One region of the Mycobacterium jinjuense genome, then DNA from elsewhere that is predicted to be linked to it. Evidence: predicted binding sites of a transcription regulator. Region 1 holds the regulator's gene; the other holds the start of a gene.
What was found. The regulator LexA, encoded in region 1, represses DNA repair genes until DNA is damaged. The targets are predictions, from matches to a motif close to CGAACANNTGTTCG.
Positions count from the first base shown of each region.

Region 1 (7,373 bases):
AACGTCATCACGCAGCGGTTCACCGGCGGCGTGGTGTCCTGGGACCAGTCGACGGGCGAGTTCTCTACGGAGCCACCGAATCTGGCGGGCGAGTTGGCCGGCCTCGAGGTGCCCGCTCGGCAGGGGTCCGAAACGCCGAACGCCTCCGGGGCCTCGGACTCAGGCGGCGACCGGAACTGGCTTATGTTCAGTTGGTGGTGGCTGCTCGCGATCGTGCCGGTGCTCCTGCTCGTCGGCCTGGTGGTGTTCGCCGGCATGCGAAATCGCCGCGGCGGCGACGTCGATCGTCCCGAGGCCGTGGAGGACCGCTACGACGACAGGTACGACGGCGAACAGCCCTACAGCACAGTGGGTGCGGACGAGCAGTCGTCGAGCGGCGGCGACGAGTCAGCGGCGATGTTCGGTGACCGCTATGCCAGTGAGGGTCTGGGCGCGCTTGCGCCGCTTGGCAGTGCCGGGGACACGTCGCCGGCCAATCCATGGGAGGCGCCGACCGGTACCGACGCCGCGGGAGACGCGGGCGAACTCGGCGAGGCCGAGGAGAATCCCGACGACGTCGACACCGCGCCGACGCGAATACCGACCGTCGAAGAGCGGGGGGTCGAGGACGGCGACGCCGATGAGCGGGAAACACCTGTCGAACCCGTCGAATCGATCGAACCCGAGTCCGAAGCCGAACCCGCTCAATGGGATCCGCTGACCGACACGGGACGTCACGCGAAGATCGTCGTCGACGAACCGGAAGTGCCGAGCCCGGCTTTCCGCCTACCGGTCGATGACTCCGGGCAGCCGCCGGAGGGATATCCGATCAAGGCCGATACCCAAACCGGCCGGTACTGGCTGCCCTACACCGCCGGCTATGACGAGGTACGCGCCGAAATATGGTTCTCCAGCGAAGAATTCGCGCGTACGAACGGTTTCGTCCGAGCCGACTAGATCTTCCGGATGACGGTGACGACCTTGCCGAGCACTGCGGCGTCGTTCCCCGGGATCGGGTCGAAGGCTGGGTTGTGGGGCATCAACCACACCTGACCGCGGGTGCGTTTGAACGTCTTCACCGTGGCCTCACCATCGATCATCGCGGCCACGATATCGCCGTTGTCGGCGACGTTCTGCTGACGCACGACCACCCAGTCGCCGTCGCAGATCGCCGCGTCGACCATCGAGTCACCGACCACTTTGAGCAGGAAAAGCGAGCCCTCGCCGACCAGTTCGCGCGGTAGCGGGAAGACGTCCTCGACGGCCTCCTCGGCGAGGATCGGTCCGCCGGCGGCGATCCGGCCGAGCACCGGCACGAACGTCGGCTCCGGAAGCGCGTCGGAGCCGGCGACATCGGTGGTGACGATCGGGCTCACAGCCTCGTCGGCGCCACGCACGTCGACCGCGCGCGGGCGGTTGGGGTCACGCCGTAGGTAACCCTTGCGCTCCAGGGTGCGCAACTGGTGGGCCACCGAGGAGGTGGACGTCAGCCCGACCGCGTCGCCGATCTCCCTGATGCTCGGGGGATAGCCGCGAGTGGTGACCGATGAGCGGATCACGTCGAGAATGGTGCGCTGGCGTTCGGTTAGACCAGGGTCGAGCGTTCGGCCCCCGCCCGTGCCGTCCGGTGTATCGCTGCTGGAGTCCATGCCGCCGAATGTAGCCCGCGGCACAGGATTAATCAAACATGTGTTCGAGGCGTGTCGGGAGCGCCATCGCCGGGGAATGCGCCCGAATTTCTTGTCGGTGCCCTGTCCTATCGTTTGGCCACAGTTCGATCACATGTTCTATCGTTCGAACATGTGAGCGAGTATGTTCGAACACAAGAGCGAAAACCAACGGACCGGAAGGCAGGAAGATGACGATCCTCGACTCCCAGGAAGTTCAGGCCCCGCGCGTGCTCAGGCCCGGCATCAGGCCTGCTGGTGCCCGTCGGCGCCCCTTGTCCACCCGACCGGGCGGGGCGCCGGTTCGGTATCGGGGCACCGGCGTACTGATGTCGCGCGCCTCGCACCGGCGGCGGCCGATCACACCGGGTGCCACCGTGCTCCTTGCGTTGGTGGCGGCAGCGATCACGGTGTGGCTGGGCCTGGTGGCCCAGTTCGGCGGCGTGGTCGGCACCACCCCGGCCGCCGTTCCGGACCGGCTCGCGGTGATCCAGGTTCAAACCGGCGAGAGCCTGCACCAGGTGGCCCAGCGGGTGGCGCCCGGCGCCCCTGTGGGCCAGGTGGCGGACCGGATTCGCGAACTCAACCAACTCGACTCGGTTGCGCTGGACGCCGGGCAGACGCTCATAGCGCCGGTCGGCTGACATCCGTTGGTTGGGCCGTAAAGAGCTTGGTGCGCACGTGTTCACCGACAGATCGTTCTGGTATGTGCCGATGAGGCCGGTGCTGGGCTTTCGCAACGCGCCGCAGGTACGCTCAGAGAGGTTCGAGTTGGTCGTTTGTTGGCGCGGCGAAGGAGCGGTGATGCACTGTCCTTTCTGTCGTCATCCCGACTCGCGAGTGGTCGACTCCCGGGAGACCGACGAGGGTCAGGCGATCCGGCGGCGGCGCTCGTGCCCGGAATGTGGACGCCGGTTCACCACGGTGGAGACGGCTGTGCTGGCCGTAGTGAAACGCAGCGGTGTCACCGAGCCGTTCAGCCGGGAGAAGGTCATCAAGGGTGTGCGCCGGGCGTGTCAGGGCAGGCAGGTCGACGATGATGCGCTGAACCTGCTTGCCCAGCAGGTCGAGGACACCGTGCGGGCCACCGGTTCGCCCGAGGTGCCTAGCAACGAAGTAGGGCTGGCCATCCTGGGCCCGCTACGTGATCTCGACGAAGTGGCATATCTTCGCTTCGCCTCGGTATATCGCGGGTTCAGTTCGGCCGAGGACTTCGAGCGTGAGATCGAGGCGCTCCGAGCGCATCGCGATTCGCCGCAGCCGACCGCCAGTTGATTCGCCGCAAAGCCTCCCTCAGTCGATCTGTTTGACGCCGTCGTTGACGACGCGGCCGGCGATGCGCACCCAGCCCTCGGGAGTCCACTCCGTGTGGATGTACGAACCCTTGCCCTGCACGATCGTCAGGTCGCGGCTCAGGTAGTCGGTGATTCGCACAGCGGCGGCGCCCGTGGCCTCGTCCTCGGGCACCCCCAAATCGGACGCGAACATCCGCGACCGCAGCAGCCCCTGCTCCCGGTCGGCCCACGTCCACAGGTAGTGGTTGATGTCGTCCGGGTAGTCGGACGGGTCGAGCGCGAGAAGCTCATCGATGGAGGCGACGTCGTGGATGGCGAACTCCGGCGCCCACTCCGCACGCGCCTGCACCGAGGTCAGCTCGTCGGTGTAGACGACCTGCACGATGCCGGCGGGAACACGCAGTGTGTGAACGGGAGTGCCTTGTTCGCGAAGCCACCAGGCCGCACCGACGGTGGGGTGGCCCGCGAAGATCAGTTCGACCGCCGGCGTGTAGATGCGGGCGTGCGCGGTACTAGTGCCGGGCGCTGGTAGATCGACGAATATGGTTTCGCTGTAACCCAATTGGCTGGCTACCCGCTGGCGATCGTCCGGGTCGACGGTGCTGGCGTCGACGACGCCGAGTGGATTTCCGTAGTTGCTGTCCGGGTCGGTGAAGACACGCAGCACCGTCACATCGATAGCCATGGGCCGATGCTACTTCGTATCCTCTTGTCGTCGAACGGCACGCGGTCGGCGCTACGTTCAGGTCGCACTGCGCTCGTCGGCGCCCAGCGCCTCGAGCACCGCGGCCATGGTGTCGAGGGAGCCACAGATCGTGCCCTCGTTGGTGCCAGCCCGCAGCAGTTCCCGCAGATACTCCTGGTCGTGGACCGCTGGTTCGGTGCCGTCGATGAACTTCTCCACGACCTCGACGAAGCGGTCCGGGTCGTCGTGAAACGGGAAATGACCGGAGTCATCGAAGATTTCCAGCTGTGACCCTGGCATCGCGGCGTGGGCCATCCAGCCGTGGCTGACCGGGATCACGGCGTCGCAACTACCCCAGATCAGTTGCACCGGAACCGATTGCGTCAGGTAGCAGCGGTCCAGCATGGTCACCACCTGCCCGCGCCAGTCCACGACGGCACGCAGTGTGCGGGCGAATGCCGAGGATGCGGTCGGTTCGGGAAGGTCATTGAGGATGCGCAGAACCTGTGGCAGGTCGCGGCCGAGGCCGGTGGACCCGAAGATCCCACCGGCGAGGCGGCCCACCATCTGCAGAGTCGGCAGCACGAACGGCAGGCGCAACAGCGCCAGCGCTTCACTGCCCATCGGCAGCGAGGCGAACCGCAGCGCGACGTTGACGTCCTTGGTGACCCCGCCCGCACCGACCAGAATGAGCCGGTCGACCAACTGCGGGAACTGGTAGGCGAACTGCATGGCCACGCCGCCGCCGAGGGAATGGCCGACCACGGTGACCCGCTCGGTGTCGAGCACGCTCAGCAGATCTCGCATCCCGTTGGCGTAAGCGGCGACCGAGTAATCGGCGCGTGGTTTGTCGGACTTGCCATGGCCCAGGAGATCCGGCGCGATGACCGTGAACCGCTGCGCGAGCTTCGATTGCACGGTGTCCCAGGTGGTGGAGTTGTCCCCGATGCCGTGGATCAACAGGATCGCGGGACCGGAACCCGCCACCCGGTACGCGCGGCGATAGCCGTGGATGGTGCGAAACTGCAGGCTGGGCGTCAGGTCCCGGACCGAGCGGAGGTTCGGCTTTCGCGCGGACATTGCGTCAACTTAGCGGGCCTTCGGGAAGCTCGCTCGCTGTGGCCCCCCCCCGCTCATCGCGGTGACGGGCGCTATCCGGTGTCGTCGCCGTCCTGAAAGCGATCCTTGGACTTCTTCTCGGCCTGCTGGGCGAGGAACCGCTCGAACTCGGCGCCGAGTTCTTCGCCGCTGGGCAGGTCTTCGTCACTGGTCAAGAGGGACCGGTTCTCCTGAGCGGCGACGAAGGCGTCGAACTGACGCTCGAGCGCGGCGACCACCTGCGCGACTTCGGAGCTCTGCTCGACTTGCTCGTTCACCTTGGTCAATACCTCCGCGCCCGCGGTGACCAAGGATTCGAGCGGGATGCTCAGTGACGCGTTCCTGCCGACTTCGGCCAGCAATGCTTCTGCCGCCGCGGGGTAGTCGGTCTGCGCCAGATAGTGCGGCACGTGGACGGTGAAGCCGACGACCTCGTGCCCGTGCTGCGACATGCGGAACTCCAGCAGGTTCGACACACTGGCGGGAACCTGCACCTCGCCGACCCACGGTTGGTGGTCGGCGATGAGCTCCTTGTCGCTCGAGTGCGCCGTCATCGTGATGGGGCGGGTGTGCGGCACCGCCATCGGAATCGTGCCCAGGCCGACGAACCGGCGGACGTCGAGCCGTTCGGCCAGCAACCGCACGGCGGTGATGAACCGCTCCCAGCGCAGATCCGGTTCCAGCCCGGCGAGAAGCAGGAACGGAGTGCCGACGCTGTCGCGCATCGCGTACAGGTTGAGTTCCGGGTCCTCGTAGTGGGTGAAGTGGTCGGTCTTGTATGTCATCAACGGACGCCGGGACCGGTAATCCAGCAGCTCGTCGATCGCGAACGAGGCCACCAGCTCGGTGTCGAGCGTGGCCTTCAGATGCTGGGCGGCCAAGCGGATGGCGTGTCCTGCGTCGGAGAACCCTTCGAGGGCGTGAATGAGCACCGGTCCTCGGCCATCCTTCGACGACAGCTGGGGTGCGGGGAATTCCAACTCGTACATGCCGGACTGTTCCGGCTGGTAACGCTGTTCGGGCTTCCCTGGGTTTTCGCGGCTGTCAGCCATCGAGCCTCGCCTCCTCGCGGTGGTGCCAAACCGTGGATGTCTCACTACCAGTGACAACTAGTCTTGCCTACGTTGCGTTCCCGTTCCCGGGCATCCATACCCAAAGCAGCGAAGAAGTTTGCTCTCGTGGCCGACGCTGGCTGCTATATGCGGAACTGCTTGAGTGCTCTCAGCTTGTTCATCACGTCCAGCGCCGCGACCTTGTAGGCCTCGGAGAAGGTGGGGTAGTTGAACACGGCGTCGACGAGGTACTCGATCGTGCCGCCGCAGCCCATGATGGCTTGACCGATGTGGACCATCTCGGTGGCGCTGGTGCCGAAGATGTGCACGCCGAGCAACTTCAGGTCGTCGGTCGACACCAGCAGCTTGAGCATGCCGTACGAGTCACCGGCGATCTGGCCCCTGGCCAACTCGCGGTAGCGCGACACCCCGACTTCGTACGGGATCGCGTTCCGGGTCAGTTCGATCTCGGTGGCGCCGACATACGACACCTCGGGAATCGAGTAGATCCCGATCGGCTGCAAATCGGTCATGCCCTTGGCGGGCTCACCGAACGCGTGATAGGCCGCCAGCCTGCCCTGGTCCATCGAGGTGGCGGCCAGCGCCGGGAAGCCGATCACATCGCCGACGGCGTAGATGTGGTCGACCCTGGTCTGGTAGTTGCTGTCGACGGTGATACGGCCACGCGCATCGGCCTCCAGGCCCGCGTTCGCCAGGTCGAGATGTTCGGTCCAACCCTGCCGACCTGCGGAGTACATCACGGTCTCGGCGGGGATCTGCTTGCCACTGGCCAGTGTGGTGACGGTTCCGGCCGAACCGACGTCTACGGCGGTCACCTCCTCGCCGAAACGGAACGTCACCGCGAGGTCGCGCAGGTGGAACTTGAGGGCCTCCACGATTTCGGGGTCGCAGAACTCCAGCATGGTGTCACGCTTCTCCACCACCGTGACCTTGGTGCCGAGTGCGGCGAACATCGACGCGTACTCGATGCCGATTACGCCCGCACCGACCACGACCATCGTCGCCGGCAGGGACTTCAGGTCCAGAATCCCGTCGGAGTCCAGCACACGGTCCTCGTCGAACTCGACGCCGGCCGGCCGGGCCGGTTTCGTGCCGGTGGCGATCAGGACGTAGTCGCCACTGACGGTGGTTCGCTCACCGCGGGTGGGTTCCTCGACCAACACGGTGTGTGCGTCGACGAAGCGGCCGTGGCCCTGGATGAGGTCGATCCGGTTGCGCATCAACTGCGATCGGACGACGTCCTGCTCTTTGCCGATGACATGGCTCGTACGGGCCAGCAGGTCGGCAGGCGTGATCTTCTCCTTGACCCGATAGCTGGCCCCGTACAGCTCGCGCTGGCTCATGCCGGTGAGGTAGAGCACCGCCTCCCGCAGTGTCTTGGACGGGATGGTCCCGGTGTTCACGCAAACACCGCCGAGCATCCGCCCACGCTCGACCACCGCGACCGTCTTGCCGAGCTTCGCCGCCGCGATCGCCGCTTTCTGCCCGCCCGGACCTGAACCGATGACGACGAGGTCGTACTCGAGCATGGAACCCATGGCAAAAGGTGTACGCCGGTCGGACGGATTCCGCAGCC
Region 1 is NZ_CP142362.1:459,161-466,533, reverse strand. Features, by position in the region: gene QGN32_RS02290 (sunset domain-containing protein) at 1-936, shown strand, start outside; gene lexA (transcriptional repressor LexA) at 933-1,628, opposite strand; gene QGN32_RS02280 (LysM peptidoglycan-binding domain-containing protein) at 1,838-2,290, shown strand; gene nrdR (transcriptional regulator NrdR) at 2,451-2,921, shown strand; gene QGN32_RS02270 (PhzF family phenazine biosynthesis protein) at 2,940-3,626, opposite strand; gene QGN32_RS02265 (alpha/beta fold hydrolase) at 3,684-4,706, opposite strand; gene QGN32_RS02260 (proteasome assembly chaperone family protein) at 4,778-5,776, opposite strand; gene sthA (Si-specific NAD(P)(+) transhydrogenase) at 5,920-7,326, opposite strand.

Region 2 (7,373 bases), 2.5 Mb from region 1:
CGAGGTGCCGGTCGTGCCCAGCAGCCGGCACAGGCCACGGGCGGCGGCCAGGTCGGTACGCGCGTCGACGATCGCGACGTCCGCGCTGCCGGCCTCCAAGAGGGACGAGACCTCGGTCGGCGCGGTCCGCACGGTGTGCGCGAGCAGCGACAGCGACGGCAGCACAGACTCAGGGCGAGGGTCGACGGTCAGTAGCAGTAGATCCAACTGGCCCTCCAACAGCCACGGGGACCTCGCCTGGACAACTTTGTCGGCCGGTGACTTCCCAGGTTCATGCTCTCGACATACGGCCGTTACCCGGCCGATAGTGCTCTAACGATAGCGCGCAACCAGCCGGTTAGCCGCGCCGAACGGACCGGCACGACACCGGTGAGCCAGAATGTGCGGGTGCGCAAGCTGCTGATCGGGGTCTTGGCGACGGTGCTGGCGGTCGCCGTCTGCGCCGTCGGCGCGGACTTCGGGGCGGCGATCTACGCCGAATATCGCCTGGCCAGAAGCGTGCGCAGCGCCGCGAACCTACAGCACGACCCGTCGGTGGCGATCCTCGGATTCCCGTTCACCACCCAGGCGCTGGACCGCCACTACGACGAGGTCGAGATCAGGGCCAACGGTGTCGATCACGCCGTGGTGGGCAAGACATCCCTGGAGGCCACGCTGCACGGGATCGACCTGCCCGACGGGTCCTGGCTGATCGGGCCCGACGCCACGCTGCAGACCGGCAAGGCCGAGAGCCGCATCATCATCGACTCGACGCATCTGGGCCGGTTCATGGACATCCCCGACCTGCTGGTCGAGGCACCGACGAGGGAAAGCAACGACGCCACCGGCGGCACCACCGAATCGGGCATCTCGAGTAGCCGGGGCGTGGTGTTCACCGGAACGCCCGAGAAGGCGGACTTCCACGACAGGGTGAGCATCGCGGTGGACCTCGAGGTCACCGGGGCGGAGCAGACGACGTTGGTGATGACGGCCACCGGGGTGTTGACCGGCCCGGGCACCGCCGATCAGGACGTACCCGACGACAAGAAGGACGCGGTGCTGGCGGCGTTCAGCGCGAGCCTGCCCGGCCAGAAGCTGCCGTTCGGGCTGGCGCCCACGGCGCAGGGCGCCCGTGGCTCCGACATCATCATCGAAGGCATCGCCGAGGGAGTAACGCTGGCCCTCGAGGAGTTCAACCTGTCATGAGCTCTTCCTGGGTTTTGGTGATCACCGTGCTCATCGCGGCGCTCGGCGTGGCGTACGTGATCGGACGGCTGCTCGCGCTGCGATCCGGGCTGCTCAAGGCGAGCGAGGACGCGGCCAACATCGACACCAGCGACCTGGGCTTGTCGTCAACCGGGCCCACGGTCGTGCACTTCTCCGCCGTGTGGTGCGGGCCCTGCGCGGCGGTGCGCCGGGTCGTCGATGAAGTGTGTGAGGAGCTGCCCGCCGTGGCGCACGTCGAAATCGACCTGGACGCCAACCCGCAAGCGGCGCGGCGGCTTTCGGTGCTCTCGCTGCCCACCACCATCGTGTTCGACAAGCGGGGCCGACCGCGGTACCGAACCCACGGCGTCCCGAGGGCCGCCGACCTGCGCTCGGCGCTGGAACCGCTGTTGGCTTGATCACCATGTCGATTGGTAAGCTGTCCGCCGTGTCCGCCCGCCTCGAGCCGATGCTCACTAAGCGCCGCGCAGTCGATCTGTGCCGCGTCGCGGGTTCTTGTTGTTGTTGTTGCAGCTGCTGAGTAGCCGCGCCCTTCTTCGCGCCGCACTCGGGAGCGACCCGTGTGGTCAATCCCAGCCCAGCCCATGACTGCAACAGGAGCACATGAATGTCAACGACCGAGCTGTCGAAAACCCAGACGCCTGACCAGGTGGACGTGCGGGGACCGCGCTTCGCGGCCTGGCTCACCACCGCGGTGATCGTGGCCACGCTGCTGGTGTGGCCGTTGAGTCCGGTGACCGCCGCGGTGCTTCTGAGTGTGCAGGCGGTGGTATTCGCCGTCGGCGCGTGGCGTGGTCCGCGCGCGCACCCCTACGGCCTGATCTTCAGCCGTCTCATCGCCTTGCGGCTCGAACCCGTCACCGAGAGGGAGCCGGTGCCGCCGCTCAGGTTCGCCCAACTCGTGGGCTTGGTCTTCGCGGTGATCGGCGTCGTCGGGTTCACGGCCGGACTCCCGCTACTCGGCCTGATCGCCGTCGGCTTCGCGCTCGTGGCGGCCTTCTTGAACGCGGCCTTCGGCATCTGCCTTGGCTGCCACATCTACCCGATCGTCGCGCGTTTCCGGAAGAACGCAAGCGCGCCGTCAACCGGATAGCTCTTCGAAACTCGAAGCAACCGAAAGGATCTCCTCTATGGCACGCTCCGATGTCCTGGTCACAGCTGACTGGGCCGAGAGCAATCTCAAGGCCCCGAACACCGCGTTCGTCGAGGTCGACGAGGACACGAGCGCATACGACGGCGGTCATATCGAGGGCGCGGTCAAGATCGACTGGAAGACCGACCTTCAAGATCCGGTGCGACGCGATTTCGTTGACCAGCAACAGTTCTCGAAGCTGCTGAGCGAGCGCGGCATTTCCAACGAGGACACCGTGATCTTGTACGGCGGCAACAACAACTGGTTCGCCGCGTACGCCTACTGGTACTTCAAGCTGTACGGGCATGAGAACGTCAAGCTGCTCGACGGCGGCCGCAAGAAGTGGGAGCTCGACGGCCGTCCGCTGTCCACCGAGGTGGTCAAGCGCCCGGCGACCAGCTACACCGCCAAGGCGCCCGACACCAGCATCCGGGCCTTCCGCGACGAGGTGATCGCCGCCATCGACACCAAGAACCTCGTCGACGTCCGCTCCCCCGACGAGTTCTCCGGCAAGATCCTGGCTCCTGCGCACCTGCCGCAGGAGCAGAGCCAGCGGCCCGGACACATCCCCGGCGCCATCAACGTTCCGTGGAGCAAGGCGGCCAACGACGACGGCACCTTCAAGTCCGACGAGGCCCTCGCGAAGCTGTACGCCGAGGCCGGCCTGGACGGCGAGAAGGAGACCATCGCCTACTGCCGCATCGGTGAGCGTTCGTCGCACACCTGGTTCGTGCTGCAGGAACTGTTGGGACACCAGAACGTCAAGAACTACGACGGCAGTTGGACGGAATACGGCTCCCTGGTGGGAGCCCCGATCGAGTTGGGAAGTTGATTATGTGCTCTGCCCCGAAACAAGGCCTGACGTTGCCCGCCAGCGTCGACCTGGAGAAGGAGACGGTGATCACCGGCCGCGTCGTGGACGGGTCCGGACAGGCGGTCGGTGGCGCGTTCGTGCGGCTGCTGGACAGCTCCGACGAGTTCACCGCCGAGGTGGTCGCGTCGGCCACCGGCGACTTCCGCTTCTTCGCCGCGCCCGGCACTTGGACGCTGCGTGCGCTGTCGAAGATCGGCAACGGCGACGCCGTGGTGGCGCCGTCCGGTGCGGGCATCCACGAGGTCGACGTCAAGGTCGCCTAGCACCCCTAGTACGCGCGAGCGACCGTGTCTGCCCGGCGACACACCGCCACGCAGTGTGCAAATGCGGTCACTCGCGGCGGGTGGGGACCCGGATTTTGACACCGAGCTGACGAACTAGACTCTTGCCCGTGGTGTTGTTCTTCGAAATCCTGCTGGTGGCCGCGACTCTGTTGATCACCTGGTTCGCGTTGTACACGCTGTACCGGCTGGTCACCGACGAGTCGTGACGTCCGGGGACGACGCCGTCGCGGCCGCGGCCGAACGTGCGAAAACGACTGCCGCGCGGAACATTCCGGTGTTCGGCGATCTGCCGGCACCCGCCGACACCGCCAATCTCCGCGAGGGCGTGAACCTCCACGACGCACTGCTGGCGCTGCTGCCGCTGGTCGGTGTCTGGCGGGGCGAGGGCGAGGGCCGCGGCGCCCACGGGGATTACCGGTTCGGTCAGCAGATCGTGGTCTCCCATGACGGTGGGGATTACCTGATCTGGGAAGCGCGGTCGTGGCGGCTCAGCGAATCGGGCGACTACGAGGCGCACACCCTGCGCGAATCGGGCTTCTGGCGGTTCGTCGACGATCCGGCAGACCCCTCCGAGTCCCAGGCCATCGAACTGCTGCTGGCCCACTCCGCGGGCTACATCGAGCTGTTCTACGGACGTCCCCTCACACAGTCGTCGTGGGAACTCGTCACGGACGCGTTGGCGCGCAGTAAGTCCGGGATGCTGGTGGGCGGCGCGAAACGGCTTTACGGCATCGTCGAGGGCGGCGATCTCGCCTACGTCGAGGAGCGCGTCGACGCCGACGGCGGCCTGGTTCCCCACCTGTCGGCCCGGCTGTCGAGGTTTGTCGGCTGATGCGCGCGATCTGGCTGGCGGCGGGCCTCGCCGCGGCCACGATCCTGGCAGGCTGCGCTTCGGAACCCCCGGCCGAGCAGCCGAGCACCACATCGGATGCCCCGACCGGGCACGGGTCGCTGGCGCAGTGCCTGAGCGACCACGGTGTGCCCGCCGCGCCTGGTCCTGCGGCCGGGCCGCCGCCCGGCGTCGATTCCGAGACCTGGAATCAGGCCATAAAAGCCTGCGCGACGTTCGCGCCAGGGCCCGCGGGGTAAGCCGGCGCCGGCCTCTTCGCGGCCCGGGCGGGTCCTTCCGACCGGCCATCAGAGATGGAGCGGCCCCCGAGCCGTGTGTTCCTGGCGGACAAGACCGAGGGGCTCGGGGGCCGGGTGACTGCGGGGAATTCGCCAGCGCGCGCAGGACGCGAAGAGCCGTCAGCTCATTCCCCTGGCGCTGCTAGCTCGCAGCCACCTCACAAGTCCATAAGTCACTCAAGATGTCGGACCACCTCCTCTCCTGTGTACGCGCGAGGCTATCACCGACGCCGAAGGGCCGGTAGCGATTAACTTCGCGCCCCCGGTGCGGCGCGCCTTGCTCCGTCCGATGTCAAAGGATGGGTCGTCGGGTGGTGGCCGGGTGCGTCGGTTGAGTGCGCGTTCGTATTTGACGCGTTGGCTCGGTCGGCGGTTCCGGTTCGGGTTGGTCGGGTGGTTCGGCCGGGCCGGCGGGCGCAGGCGGCGATCAGGTCGGCCGGCATGAACGCATGTGCGGCATCATCGCGCATCCGGTGGACAACGGCCTCGGCGGCCCGCCGTTCACCGGCCGGTCACGGGTAGTCGGCGCCGCCGACGCGAACCGCGCCGATAGTTGGGTCCACAGGGACCCAAAGGCTCTTGCGCCCGGCCAGGTCGACCGTAGGGTTGGCCCTACCGGCCGGCCGACAAAGACGCCGGGGGGCGGATGAGAGGAATGGACGTGGGAGACACACTCACAGAGGGACAGAAGTTGGGGACGGGCGACTCGCTCACCTCCAAAAACGGCGCCTACACGCTGACATTGCAAAAGGACGGCAATCTGGTTCTCGAAGCGCGCGGGAAGGCGGTCTGGGCCACCGACACCAACGGCCAGAACGTGGTACGGGCTGAGGTGCAGAAGGACGGCAATTTCGTGCTGTACACCCCGGACAAGCCGGTGTGGCACAGCGACACCAAGGGCAAGAAGAACGTGCGCCTGGTGCTGCAGGACGACCGCAACCTGGTGCTGTACGCGGGCGACAGTGCGGCCTGGTCGTCGAAGACCAACACCGACGAGCCGCCGCCGGCGGCCCCGGCTCCCGAGCCCGCCCCGGCAGCCGCGCAGGAGCCGGCCCCGGCGCCCGAGCCGGTCGTCGAGCAGGCCCCGCCGCCACCATCACCGCCACCCCCGCCCGCGCCCGAACCGGCCCGGACCTACACCGTGGTGTCCGGAGACACGCTGTGGGCGATCGCGGAACGCTTCTACGGCGACGGCAACCAGTACCGGCGCATCGCCGAGGCCAGTGGGATCTCCAATCCGGACCTGATTCATCCGGGGCAGGTGGTGACCATCCCGTAGCCGCCCAACCTGAAACGGCCCCCGAGCCCTCGATTCCTGGCCCGCGGCCATCGACAGAGGCGCGGCGCCGAGGCTGGCGTGTCGAGCGCCTGACCGACGACGGCGTAAGTGGTAAGCACATCAACGCAGCTTTGCGAGAGGTGCTGACAATACTGGAATCTGGTCAGGCCGATGACTTGATCGTTGCGAAGCTCGACCGCCTGGCACGCTCAGTTGTGTACGCGTCCAACATCATCCGAGGCAGCGCAGACGCTGGTCGCTGGTTGTGCTTGATCTGAACCTTGACCTCACGACTGCGGCAAGACGCACGACACCCGCAATACATTCGCCACTTTCCGGCCGGTTCAGCGATCAGCGATCACTGACGATCGCGGCGTCGACGAGTTCGGCGAACTCGGCCGCCAGTGGGCTCGGCGGCAGTGGCCTGCCGTCGAGGGTGTGCACCCGCGCGGCGAGGGTGATGCTCGACACCAACCAAACGCCTTGTGCGGTAACCAGATCTGCGGGTCGTAGTGCGCGGTAGTCACAGTCGTAGCCCTTGTTGCGCGCCACCTCGAACAACGCCTGCTGCGTGGTGCCGCGCAGGATCGGAAACCACGGCGGCGGGGTGAACAACCCGAGATCGCCCGCGCCCGGCTCGGACTCGGCGGCGATAACCACCGTCGAGCGCGGTCCCTCGAGGATCAAACCGTCGGAGCCGACGAAGATCACGTCCCCCGCGCCGTGCCGCTCTGCATGCCGCAGCGCGGCCATGTTCACCGCGTAGGACAGGGTCTTGGCGCCGGCCAGCAGCCACGGCATCTCGGCGGTGCCCTCGGCCGGCAGCCCGCGCGCCAGCGTCAGCGCGGCAAGCCCGTTGCGCCGCACGTCGGTGACCCGCGCCGGCAACGCGCCGATCGTGGCGTACGCCGTCGGGGACGAGCCGCCTTCGCGGCCGCGGCTGTACACCAACCGCAGCACCCCCTCGTCGCTGGTGCCGGCGGTCCACTGCGCCACCGCCGCAGCCACCGCGGCCCGCCATCGTGGCAGGTCGGGGGCCGCAAGATCGACCATCCGGGCCGACTGGCTGAGGCGGGACAGATGGGCCTCGAGTAGGCACGGCCGACCACCGCGGACCAACATCGTCTCGAAGACACCATCGCCGCGCACCGCCGCGAGGTCGTCGGCGTGCAGCAGTGGCACCGACGGATCGTGCAGTCGCCCATCGAGCGTCACCACGACCCCGGGTTCGCCAGCCATGGGCCCAAAGCGTAGCCCCGGACCTCGGCGCACCGAACGTAGAGTTGACGTGTGACATTCTCTGGACGAGCCGCCCCTGCTCCCGACGCCGGACCCGACGCCGGCGCCGTCTGGCATTACGGCGATCCGCTGGGCGAGCAACGCGCTATGGCGGACGCTGCCGTCGTCGTGGACCGCTCGCACCGGCCCGTGCTCACCCTCACGGGCGACGACCGCAAAACGTGGCTGCAC
Region 2 is NZ_CP142362.1:3,063,621-3,070,993, reverse strand. Features, by position in the region: gene QGN32_RS15035 (winged helix-turn-helix transcriptional regulator) at 1-207, opposite strand, end outside; gene lmeA (mannan chain length control protein LmeA) at 388-1,185, shown strand; gene QGN32_RS15025 (thioredoxin family protein) at 1,182-1,604, shown strand; gene QGN32_RS24295 (Ms5788A family Cys-rich leader peptide) at 1,610-1,726, shown strand; gene QGN32_RS15020 (DUF4395 domain-containing protein) at 1,814-2,299, shown strand; gene QGN32_RS15015 (sulfurtransferase) at 2,337-3,170, shown strand; gene QGN32_RS15010 (DUF1416 domain-containing protein) at 3,173-3,475, shown strand; gene QGN32_RS15005 (heme-binding beta-barrel domain-containing protein) at 3,699-4,328, shown strand; gene QGN32_RS15000 (YajG family lipoprotein) at 4,328-4,585, shown strand; gene QGN32_RS14995 (LysM peptidoglycan-binding domain-containing protein) at 5,286-5,903, shown strand; gene QGN32_RS14990 (recombinase family protein) at 5,786-6,181, shown strand; gene QGN32_RS14985 (aminodeoxychorismate lyase) at 6,255-7,142, opposite strand; gene ygfZ (CAF17-like 4Fe-4S cluster assembly/insertion protein YgfZ) at 7,194-7,373, shown strand, end outside.
Region 2: a site for LexA is predicted at 5,067-5,080, ahead of QGN32_RS14995 (LysM peptidoglycan-binding domain-containing protein). Genes of this name have one in related genera too.